One region of the Sphingobacterium puteale genome, then DNA from elsewhere that is predicted to be linked to it. Evidence: riboswitches for the same ligand, from Rfam matches in the RefSeq annotation. Region 1 holds a riboswitch; the other holds the start of a gene.

Region 1 (5,288 bases):
GATCTGGATTAAGAAGGTGTTGCTGCTTGAGAAATTAAAGAAATACAAAAAGGCTTTAAAAATCCTCAAAATGGCTAAGTTGGATAACCTGGACAGCGATCTGTCCACGGTCATAAAGTCTGTCGAAGATCGGATTAAAGGAAAACAGGAAATGATCAAGACAAGCAAAAAGCGAGGTAAATAACTGAAGGAGATGCTTGATTTCGAATAAAATGCTCAAAAAATAAGCCCAAGATGAATTCTCATCTTGGGCTTTTATCAATATAGTTTAAGAATTATTCTGCTCTTAAGATTTTTGCAGCATCAACCATTGATTCTAAAGCGGCTTTGGTTTCAGGCCAAGCACGTGTCTTCAAACCACAGTCAGGGTTAACCCAAAGTTGTTCCGCAGGAACTACTGCTTTTGCTTTGCGCAATAAGTCTACCATCTCGTCTTTGCTTGGTACACGCGGTGAGTGGATATCGTATACACCCGGACCGATATCGTTCGGGTATTTGAAATCACCGGCAAATGCATTCAATAATTTCATTTGTGAACGTGAAGTCTCGATCGTGATAACGTCAGCATCCATTGCTGCGATATCTTCGATCACATTGTTGAACTCAGAATAACACATGTGTGTGTGGATCTGCGTATCATCTTCTACATTGGATGAAGAAACACGGAATGCACGTACCGCCCAGTTCAGGTAATCTTTTTGATCTGCTTTGCGCAATGGCAAACCCTCGCGGATAGCTGGCTCATCGATCTGAATGATTTTGATACCTGCTTTTTCCAACGCTTGTACCTCATCCAGGATCGCTAATGCAATTTGGTAAGTCGTTGTTGAACGTGGTTGGTCGTTACGTACGAAAGACCATTGTAAGATGGTAACAGGGCCAGTCAACATGCCTTTAACCGGACGGTTAGTCAATGATTGCGCGTAAGAAGACCAACGTACAGTCATATCTTGTGGACGATATACATCTCCGTAGATAATTGGAGGTTTCACACAGCGTGAACCGTAAGATTGTACCCAACCGTTTTGAGTGAATGCATATCCCGCCAATTGCTCACCGAAGTATTCAACCATGTCATTACGTTCGAACTCGCCGTGAACCAATACGTCGATATCCAATTGCTCTTGAAGACGGATTGTGTTTTCGGTTTCTTCAGCAATTGCTTTATCGTATTCTTCTTGTGTGATCGCTCCTTTTTTTAGATCAGCTCTCCATTTACGCACATCTTTCGTTTGCGGAAATGAACCGATCGTTGTGGTAGGGAATGCTGGCAAGTTGAACTTCGCTTGTTGTGCTGCTTTACGGTCAGCAAAAACTGATGTACGTTTTGCATCATCATCAGTAATGTTGCTTGTGCGTTCTTTTACCTCTGGTTTGTGGATCAATGGAGAAGTACGGCGGCTTTCAGCTGCAGCTTTGTTTGCTTCAAAACGTTTTGCTGTTTCGGCGTCAACTTCACCTTCTGCTAAAACTGCAAGGTCTTTTACCTCCGCTAATTTTTGTTTAGCGAACGCTAACCAGTTTTTCACTTCAGCAGGTAATGATTGCTCATTGTGCTCATTGTCCAAATCAAAAGGGACGTGCAATAAAGAGGAAGAAGGAGCAATCCAAACGCGGTCTTTGCCTAGTGCATCAACTGCTTGTTTGATTTTAACCAATGATTTTTCGTAATCGTTTTTCCAGATGTTACGGCCTTCAACAATACCTAAAGATAATGTCAATGAAGCTGGAACTTTAGCTAAAACGGTATCCAATTGGTTTTCTCCACGTACTAAATCCAAGTGTAATGCATGGATCGGTAAGTTAACCGCGATATCTTCGTTATCTTTTAAAGCTTCGAAGTAAGTTGTCGCGATCAATTTGATGTTTTTGGCAGCAGCAGCCAATTTCTCGAACGTAGGTTGGTATAATGCTTTTACTTTTGCATCTAAATCTAAAGCCAAGAAAGGCTCGTCGATCTGAACATATTGTGCTCCAGCTTCTGCCAATTTAGACAAGATTTGCTCATATACAGGAACTAATTTATCCAATAGGTCGATACGGTCGAAACCAGCTTCTTTTTCTTTACCGATCAAAAGGTAAGTGATTGGGCCTAATAAAACAGGTTTTGTCTCAATACCCAATGATTTTGCTTCGTTGTATTCATTCAGGAATTTCTCAGAAGTCAATTTAAACTCTTGATCTTTTGTGAATTCAGGAACCATATAGTGGTAGTTGGTATCCAACCACTTGGTCATCTCCATTGCAGTCACGTCAATTCCTTCTTGCTGGAAACCGCGCGCCATTGCAAAATATAAGTCTAAGCTGTAGTTGTTGTCTACTTTATTCAACAAAGAATGATAACGAGCAGGAATAGCACCAACAGTAAGGGTTAAATCCAATACTTGATCGTAAAAAGAGAAGTCGTTGGAAGGGATCAAATCTATTCCAGCATCTTTTTGTGTTTTCCAATTGCCTTCACGAATTTTTTTTGCTGTGTCCAATAATTCCTCAACAGAAGATTTTTTAGCCCAATAGGCCTCATTGGCTTTTTTCAATTCGCGGAACGCGCCCACACGAGGGTAACCTAAATTGTTAGTCAATAACATAATAATGTTTTTAATATTTCTTTTTCAACTATATTTCTTGCTAGAGAGAAGGACACACTAGAATTCGGTGACTTCGGCTTATCATTCCCATGTCAAGTAGGGTAGAATTTAGCACCTTGTCAAGGGACAGGTTGCTAAGGCTTCATCGGGTCTATTCCCTCTGCCTTTCTCTATAAGCGACGCTAAGTTAGCACATTTTTTTTTGACATGCAAATTTTTTATAAAAGAGCATGTATTTTTTATAATCTACTAAGAATAGAAATGTTTTATTTCTTTCTTTTCATTGGAAAGCAGGGTGAAATTGTTCAGTTGAATCTCACCCGCTATGCTTTTAGCTTACCAGAAGTTTGTATCCTTTCCCGTGCACATTGACAATTTCTACCTTGTTATCTTCTTTTAGATATTTGCGAAGTTTGCTGAGAAATACATCCATACTTCTGCCGGTGAAATAATTGTCGTCATGCCATATTTTTAATAAGGCTTCTTCACGGGTCAATACATCATTCTTTTTTAAACAAAGTAAACGAAGCAACTCGGCCTCTTTTGTTGATAATTTTTGCGTTTGGCCCTTGTAGGAAATCTGCTGACTTGTATAATCAAAGAAGTAATCTCCAATTTCAAATTTGTCTGCAACCACTTCATCTTCTTTGTCTCTTACGCTACGTTTCAGAAGGGCATTAATCCGAAGCAGTAACTCCTCAACACGGAACGGCTTGGTAATATAATCATCTCCACCTAATTCAAACGCCTCAGTCTTGTCTTCCATCATCCCCTTTGCGGTGGCGAAGATGATCGGTACAGTGCTATTTGTTTTTCTGATTTCGCGGCCTACGGTAAAACCGTCTTTTTTAGGCATCATGACATCGAAAATGCATAAGTCGTAATCATTTTTTTTGAATTGGGAGATGGCTTCATCCCCGTCTATACAGAGCGTGACGTCAAATTTTCCCTTTAATTCGAGATAATCCTTTAAAAGATCCCCCAAATTGGGATCATCTTCTGCTAATAATATCTTTTGCATAATGAATCTATTAATTTTCACTAATGTTCCCTGAATATACAAAAAAGGAACGTGTTATTTTTTTATGGGCAAAATTACCTCAAAGGTTGTGCCCTTATCTTTTTCACTTTTTACAGTGATTCTTCCATTAAGTCTTCTCAATATATCCTGTACATAACTTAAGCCTAAGCCAAAGCCTTTGACATTGTGGACATTTCCGGTGGGAATACGATAAAACTGATCAAATATCTTTTGTAAATGATCCCGGCTCATCCCGATTCCATTGTCGGCAATGGTGATAACAATATTGTCGCCAATATTTTTAGAACTGATATTTACATGTAGATCTCCTTTGCTGTACTTAATTGCATTGTCCATTAAGTTGTAAAATACATTGGAGAAATGCAGTTCATCCCCGACAACAATATCCTTTGTTGCAGCGAGATCGACACTGAATTTTCCGCCAATGTTCTGCATCCGAAGCTGCATACTGTCGGTAACAGCGGCGACAAGGTCGTTGATATGAACATCTTCGCGGTCAAGTTTCAATGTTTCTTTTTCAAGTTTTGCCAAATCCAGTACCCTTTCAATATGATTTCCGAGACGAACATTCTCATCATAAATGATATTGGCCAATTTCTGTACACGTTTATGGTCTGCATTGATGTCCGGATCCTTGAGTGATTCGCTGGCGATCATAATCGTAGCCACGGGAGTTTTGAACTCATGTGTCATGTTGTTTATGAAGTCGGTTTTCATTTCAGATACTTTCTTTTGCCTGAAGATAATAATAAGCGTATACGCAAAGCATCCGACCAATAGAAATAGGAGCGCGAGCATGGGCAGTAACAAATACCCCATGTTGTCCGCAATAATCGCCTTTTTATTCGGAAAGTATATGGTCAGTTTTCCTGGTGCAGCACCGATGTCACCTTTAAAAAGAGCAGTTGAGTACTTTGTGGTATTTATAGGGCTGTTTAATTCGGCTTCATTCAGAATATTGTTCAGCAAGATGTTGCTTGTGCTCCATATTTCGATATTAAACGGCGCTTTGATCTCACGTTGTGCCAGTTCTTCTTTTAAGAGTTCCTGAACAATAATGACGTTTAGCCGGTCTTTTAGCGGTCTTTTGGCAAGCTCCATCCCAATAGCGACATCTTCGATGTAATCAGCCTTTTTACCACCGAACATGGCAACAGAGTCGTAGACGTTGAATTCATACCGGGCATTTTGCCGGGATAATTTATTTAGTTTCGTTTCGAGTTCGAAAATCTTCCGGGCTAATTTTGGATCTGATCTTGGGGGGAGGACAAATAAATCTCTTCCTATCAGTCTTTTGTAGTCGTCAAAATGGATAATCAAAAATCGAGTGCTATCATCCTTTGCTTCTATACGCGGAATAGTCTTTGTTGCTGACACAATGACGTCTTCCTGATAATACATGCTATTTGTCGGGGTTTTGATAATATTGATCTCAACGAGATCCTGATATTGTGGTCTTCTGATATAGGTTTCATAAAACCAGTTTTCAATATTGACTACATTGGGGTAAAGTGCCTTTAATTTGTCTTCTCGTATTTTATATTTTTGATAGACCTGATCTAATTTGCCACGGAGCTCTTCAATTTGAGTTTGGAGCCTAAGCTGTTCAGTTAACTGACGTTGTTTCGCTTGTTCCTGCTTGGATTTTTCGATATTAC
Region 2 (5,288 bases), 840 kb from region 1:
AAAGCTCAGGCTGGATATAGTATTGAAAAAAGTAAGTATACTTACCTCCAGGGCTTCAGACAGAATTTTGTCGACGATACGTTAACAGAATTAAATGCCGGGGGATCGGATATTCAACGGGCAAATGGGACAGCCAACCAATGGGCGCTAATCTCGTATTTCGGCCGGTTGAACTATGATTATCAAGGGAAATACCTCTTGGAAGCCAATATGCGTTACGACGGTAGTTCCAAGTTTTACGGTAAAAACCGTTGGGCAGCCTTTCCTTCTTTCTCTGCAGGCTGGCGTGTATCGGAAGAATCGTTTGTCAAGGAATTCGCTTCCGGTTGGTTGGATAATTTGAAGATCCGTGGATCTTGGGGCCAACTTGGAAATCAGAATGTAGTGGATGTGAATGGCTATTCCTTAAATTATCCATACCAGCCTGTATTGGGACTTACCGGTAATTATTCATTTGATAACAATAGCCTGCAATCGGGGGTGGCACAGCAAAGACTGACCAACCCACTGATCAAATGGGAAACAACGACCATGACAGATGTCGGGGTAGATTTAAGCCTGTTCAAAAATTTGGATATTACTTTCGACTGGTATAAGAAACGGACAACCGATATCCTGCGCCCGTCGCAGATCACGGCAATCGTCGGATTGGGCGCCCCAAATATCAATGACGGTATCGTTGAAAATAAAGGCATTGAATTAGGAATTACGTATCGTAATCAGCTTACCACGGGCGCATTGGAAGGTTTGCGCTATCAACTGGGTGCAAATCTCGACCGTTTTAAAAATAAACTGGTGAAATTTGGGGAACCGGAAATTGGGGGCTATACAATCAAAAAAAATGGCTACGCCATGGATAGCTTCTATACCTACGAGGTGGTCGGTATCTTTCAATCGGAGGCTGAAGTGAGCAGCTCACCAAAACAGTTTAACGACAATACTCTGCCAGGCGATCTGAAGTATCGGGATGTCAATGGTGACGGAAAAATAGATGCCAACGACAGAACAATGATAGCCGGTGTGGATCCAAAGCTGAACTATAGTTTTAATCTAAGTGCTAGTTTTAAGGGCTTTGACTTTTCGGCCCTATTACAAGGCGTATATGGCGTCAAATCCTATGTTTCGGGCTGGGGCGTAACCCCATTTGTACAAGGTAGCCCGCCGACAAAAGACTGGTTAGACCGTTGGACTCCTGAAAATCCTTCGACAACGATGCCCCGTATTTATTGGGGTTGGAGTGCTCCGGAGAAATTCAGCCGGGCTTCCAGCTATTTTATACAGGATGCTTCGTATTTCAGGTTGAAAAATCTCGTGTTAGGATATACTTTACCTGATGGGTTATTAAAAAAATATAAAATTGATCGCTTGCGGGTTTATTTTTCGGGTGATAACCTCCTTACTGCGACCAAATTTAAGGGCTTGGACCCTGAACGCTATGGAAATGGTGATCTGGTACAGTATCCACAAAACAAGATTTATTCATTTGGTGTACAAGTTAACTTTTAAGTGCTATGAAAAAGAAATTTATAACAGCGTTGATGCTATCCGGCCTATTTTTGGGTTCATGTAACAGTGCCTTGGACCTCAACCCTTTGGATCAGATCGCTTCGGACAACTATTTTGGCAAGAAATCGGATTTTGATAATGCCTTGGCCGGTGTATATGCCTCGTTGCAGAGTGAAGCTTTCTCTTATGGGATGCCTTTTCGGGATTGTCTGACCGACAATGGTTACAATCAGTTCAATTCAGGTAGCGTTAATGAAATCGTCGGTGGGAACTTAAATCCGACCACAGGGGGCTACGAAACCGGTATTTATAACGATGCTTATGTAGGTATAGGACGTGCCAATCGCCTGATCGAGAAGCTTCAGGGCTACAACGGCTCGGATATGAACGATGCAGAGAAGAAAAATATGGAAGCCGAAGCCCGCTTTATCCGTGCTTTTGTGTATTTCCAATTGTACAGTATCTATGGTGAAGTGCCACTTGTGCTGACCCCCCTCAGTTTGGAGAATCAACGTCAGCCAAAGGAAAGTGCGGAGAATATTTTAAAACAGATTCGGGCCGATCTGGATTTCGGGATCGCCAACTTAGCGGCTAAACCTTATTTCAACAATGGGGGACATGCGACCGCAAGTTCAGCAAAAGCCTTGAAAGCACGGGTTTTACTGTTTGCGGCTTATGGTGACAAAGGGGTGCCCGATTTAGCAATTTTGAAAGAGGTAAAAGATTTATGCACCGATGTCATGAAAGAGTATACCCTGAGTACGGCTTTTGAAAATGTCTTTCGCGACGCAACACAGAAGAACAATCCCGAGATTATCTTTTCGGTCAATTTTCTGGCACCGAATAATACAGCCCCCTGGGACATGTACCTAGGCGATTGGATAGCAGCTTCGCCGTTGCAAAACCTCGTGGATACCTATGAATGCAAAGATGGCCTGCCTTATGGTGAATCTCCGCTGACGGACCGGGCCAATCCGTTTAAAGATCGGGATCCGCGGTTGAGCAAAACAATTTTTGTGGACCATCCCGACTTTGGCGGCGGTAAGATCCATACACCGTCCAATCCGCGGCCTACGGGTTATGGGGTGCTGAAATTCCTGGATCCGGCCAACTTACCTTTTGGCTTTTCAACATTGAGTCAACAGGATGCGGTTGTGCTGCGTTTTGCGGAGGTGCTATTGATGTATGCCGAAGCACAAAATGAAATCGCCGGGCCAGATCCATCGGTGTACGATGCCATGAATACCCTGAGGAGCCGCGTTCAGATGCCCGGGTTTCCTGCCGGTTATACCAAGGAAAAAATGCGCGAACGTATCCGCCACGAAAGAAGGGTAGAACTTGCTTTCGAAGGACTGCGGCATTACGATCTGATTCGTTGGCATATCGCGGGTGAAGTACTCAATGCGGTCAAAGACAGTAAAGTGCCCTATCATTTTGAAGACAAATTTTACCGCTGGCCGCTGCCACAAACAGAAATTGAGAAAAGCGCAGGTGTGTTAATTCAGAATCCAAACTATAAGTAATAAGATTATAGCCTTTTTTAAATCGGCAATTTCCTAAACCAATCACAGCAGCGCGCACGAAGTCCTTTCGATGCGCGCTATTTTTGTGCCGATAACGCTTACTGTAAAGGAATCAAGACGTTCTGTTCCAAACGTACTGGCACCTGCTTTACCGAGGTAAAACCGTCTTCCTTGGAAATGATGTTGGAAAGATCCAGTCCTCTTTTGGAGAACGTACTGATCAAAGCTGTTCTAAAGGTAGCTTTCGATGATCCCCAGCCTTGACCCAAAATGGTGTCATTGTTGAGCTGTATCAGTTCGTCCGTAGAATAGTAGCTGAATTTTTCCAGTAAGTGTTGGTAAAGATTTGTTGTAGTAGCCATACAATTTAAAAATTTAAAGGATTAAACCATAAACTGTATCCAGATCTTGTTGGGAAAATAATCGTTCTGCGACGTTTATTTTGGTCGAAACCCGTATTAATTTACCACCGCGGTGCCTGCACTCGGTTGGTATTGCATCATGCAATTCTGAATACTCTACAAATATAGTAGATTATTTTTATAATAAAAAATATTTTTCTTTCTAACTGCAAATTAGGGATAGCAACAGCTATGAGGAGATCAAAAAGCAGGGGCGGGCTGTTGGCTGTGATTTGGTTATGAAGTGGATAACTGGACGAGAAATTTATCATGTTACTGTAATCTCATTGAAAATACTTTAAAAAACAGAGATAAGACAATACTTTTGCGCCATGAATAGAATTGCGGAAATTAACGAATACATTGCTGCCGAACGCGAGGTATTATTGCAACACCCCTTGTATCGTAAGATCAAAACGATCAAGAATCTACGTTCGTTTACAGAAGGGCATGTGTATGCCGTATGGGATTTTATGTCTTTACTAAAAGCTTTACAGATTAAATTGACCTGTACGACTTTACCTTGGTTTGCGAGCGAGCATCCATCGACACGCTATCTGATCAACGAAATTGTATTAGCGGAAGAATCTGACGAATATATTGATGGTCGCCGTTTGAGCCATTTTGAAATGTATCTGGACGCAATGAGTGAAATGGGAGCAGATCTGCATCTGATCAATAAGTTTATCGTGCACGCCAAGAAATCCAAAAGTATTTTTGATGCCATTGCATTGACAACACTGGACAAAAGGATCAAAGATTTTCTGAATTTTACTTTTGAACTGATTGAAGAAGGGGAGGTACATAAAATTGCGGCTGCTTTTACATTTGGCCGTGAGGACCTTATTCCGGGTATGTTTACTTCTATTTTGCAGGAGCTGAAAACTAACTTCCCTGAATCTAGCTTGGATAATTTTATCTATTATTTCCAACGTCATATTGATCTGGACGGTGATGAGCATGGCCCTTTGGCCATGCAGATGATCTCCGATCTGGCCAAAGAGGATGACGAGAAGTGGGAAGAAATGAAAATAGTGAGTAAAGAGGCGCTTCAAAAGCGCATTGAACTCTGGAATGCAATAGAAGATTCCCTATAGGGAATCTTCTATTGTTTGGAATCTTTGTAAAAAGAACTTAACGGATAATTTTACGGAAAACTATTCCGACAGCGAAGTTTTTAAGGCATGGGTAAAAGCGCTTATAAATTGTGGGTCCAAGGTGTTGGAAAAGGTATTCATATTCCCTAAGCTGACAATGAGTGCCGGTATTTTTGCTCCCCGTAAAATCGCATGACTGTGGCTTTCAACGGGTTTCTGCGTGCTCAATCCTTGATTTTTTAAATTTTGTGTGAGACGGAATGCGAACTCCCGACTTTGATCCTGTATCTTCGGAAATTCAACAGCTTTTGGATAAAATAAGCCGATTGGCAGCTTTGTGTTTGAAGGATCAACATCGAAATGAATGGAAACCAAGGCATCGCCGGTAAATGCTGCACGGTCTTTGAGCATCATAAATTCGTCTTTCGAATGGGTCAATACAACCTGAAAACCTTCTTTTTCAAGTTCATTTTGAATCATTTTACAAGCCTGTAAAGTGAGATCTTTCTCTTTGAGGCCTTTGCTGTTGGTGGCACCATTATCTTTGCCGCCATGTCCCGGATCGAGAACAATAGTCTTTACGCTGTTTTTAACAGCAGTGAGAGCAGTGATTTTTTCTTTCGTGGGATTAATAAAAGAGAAAGAGACAATTAACACGAATATACAGGGAACAAGCAGCAGATACTGATAACCTTTCGTGCGCGGCGATAGATTTCGCATCAACCTGTCGATGCGTTCTACCAATTCATTTTGGTTTTTTA

Evidence for each region. Region 1 has a riboswitch for S-adenosylmethionine ahead of metE (5-methyltetrahydropteroyltriglutamate--homocysteine S-methyltransferase). Riboswitches for the same ligand answer to the same signal wherever they lie in the genome.
Region 2: linked by a shared signal. The riboswitch ahead of ABTV71_RS06195 (5-oxoprolinase) and the one ahead of metE (5-methyltetrahydropteroyltriglutamate--homocysteine S-methyltransferase) in region 1 are both predicted to bind S-adenosylmethionine.

What each region holds. Positions count from the first base shown of each region.
Region 1 covers NZ_CP158959.1:651,893-657,180, forward strand. The annotation lists gene ABTV71_RS02615 (tetratricopeptide repeat protein) at 1-184, shown strand, start outside; gene metE (5-methyltetrahydropteroyltriglutamate--homocysteine S-methyltransferase) at 276-2,588, opposite strand; SAM riboswitch class I at 2,664-2,767, opposite strand; gene ABTV71_RS02625 (response regulator transcription factor) at 2,920-3,609, opposite strand; gene ABTV71_RS02630 (sensor histidine kinase) at 3,664-5,288, opposite strand, start outside.
Region 2 covers NZ_CP158959.1:1,494,562-1,499,849, forward strand. The annotation lists gene ABTV71_RS06185 (SusC/RagA family TonB-linked outer membrane protein) at 1-1,506, shown strand, start outside; gene ABTV71_RS06190 (RagB/SusD family nutrient uptake outer membrane protein) at 1,512-3,029, shown strand; gene ABTV71_RS06195 (5-oxoprolinase) at 3,128-3,391, opposite strand; SAM-I-IV-variant riboswitch at 3,458-3,551, opposite strand; gene ABTV71_RS06200 (DUF3050 domain-containing protein) at 3,763-4,527, shown strand; gene ABTV71_RS06205 (N-acetylmuramoyl-L-alanine amidase) at 4,588-5,288, opposite strand, start outside.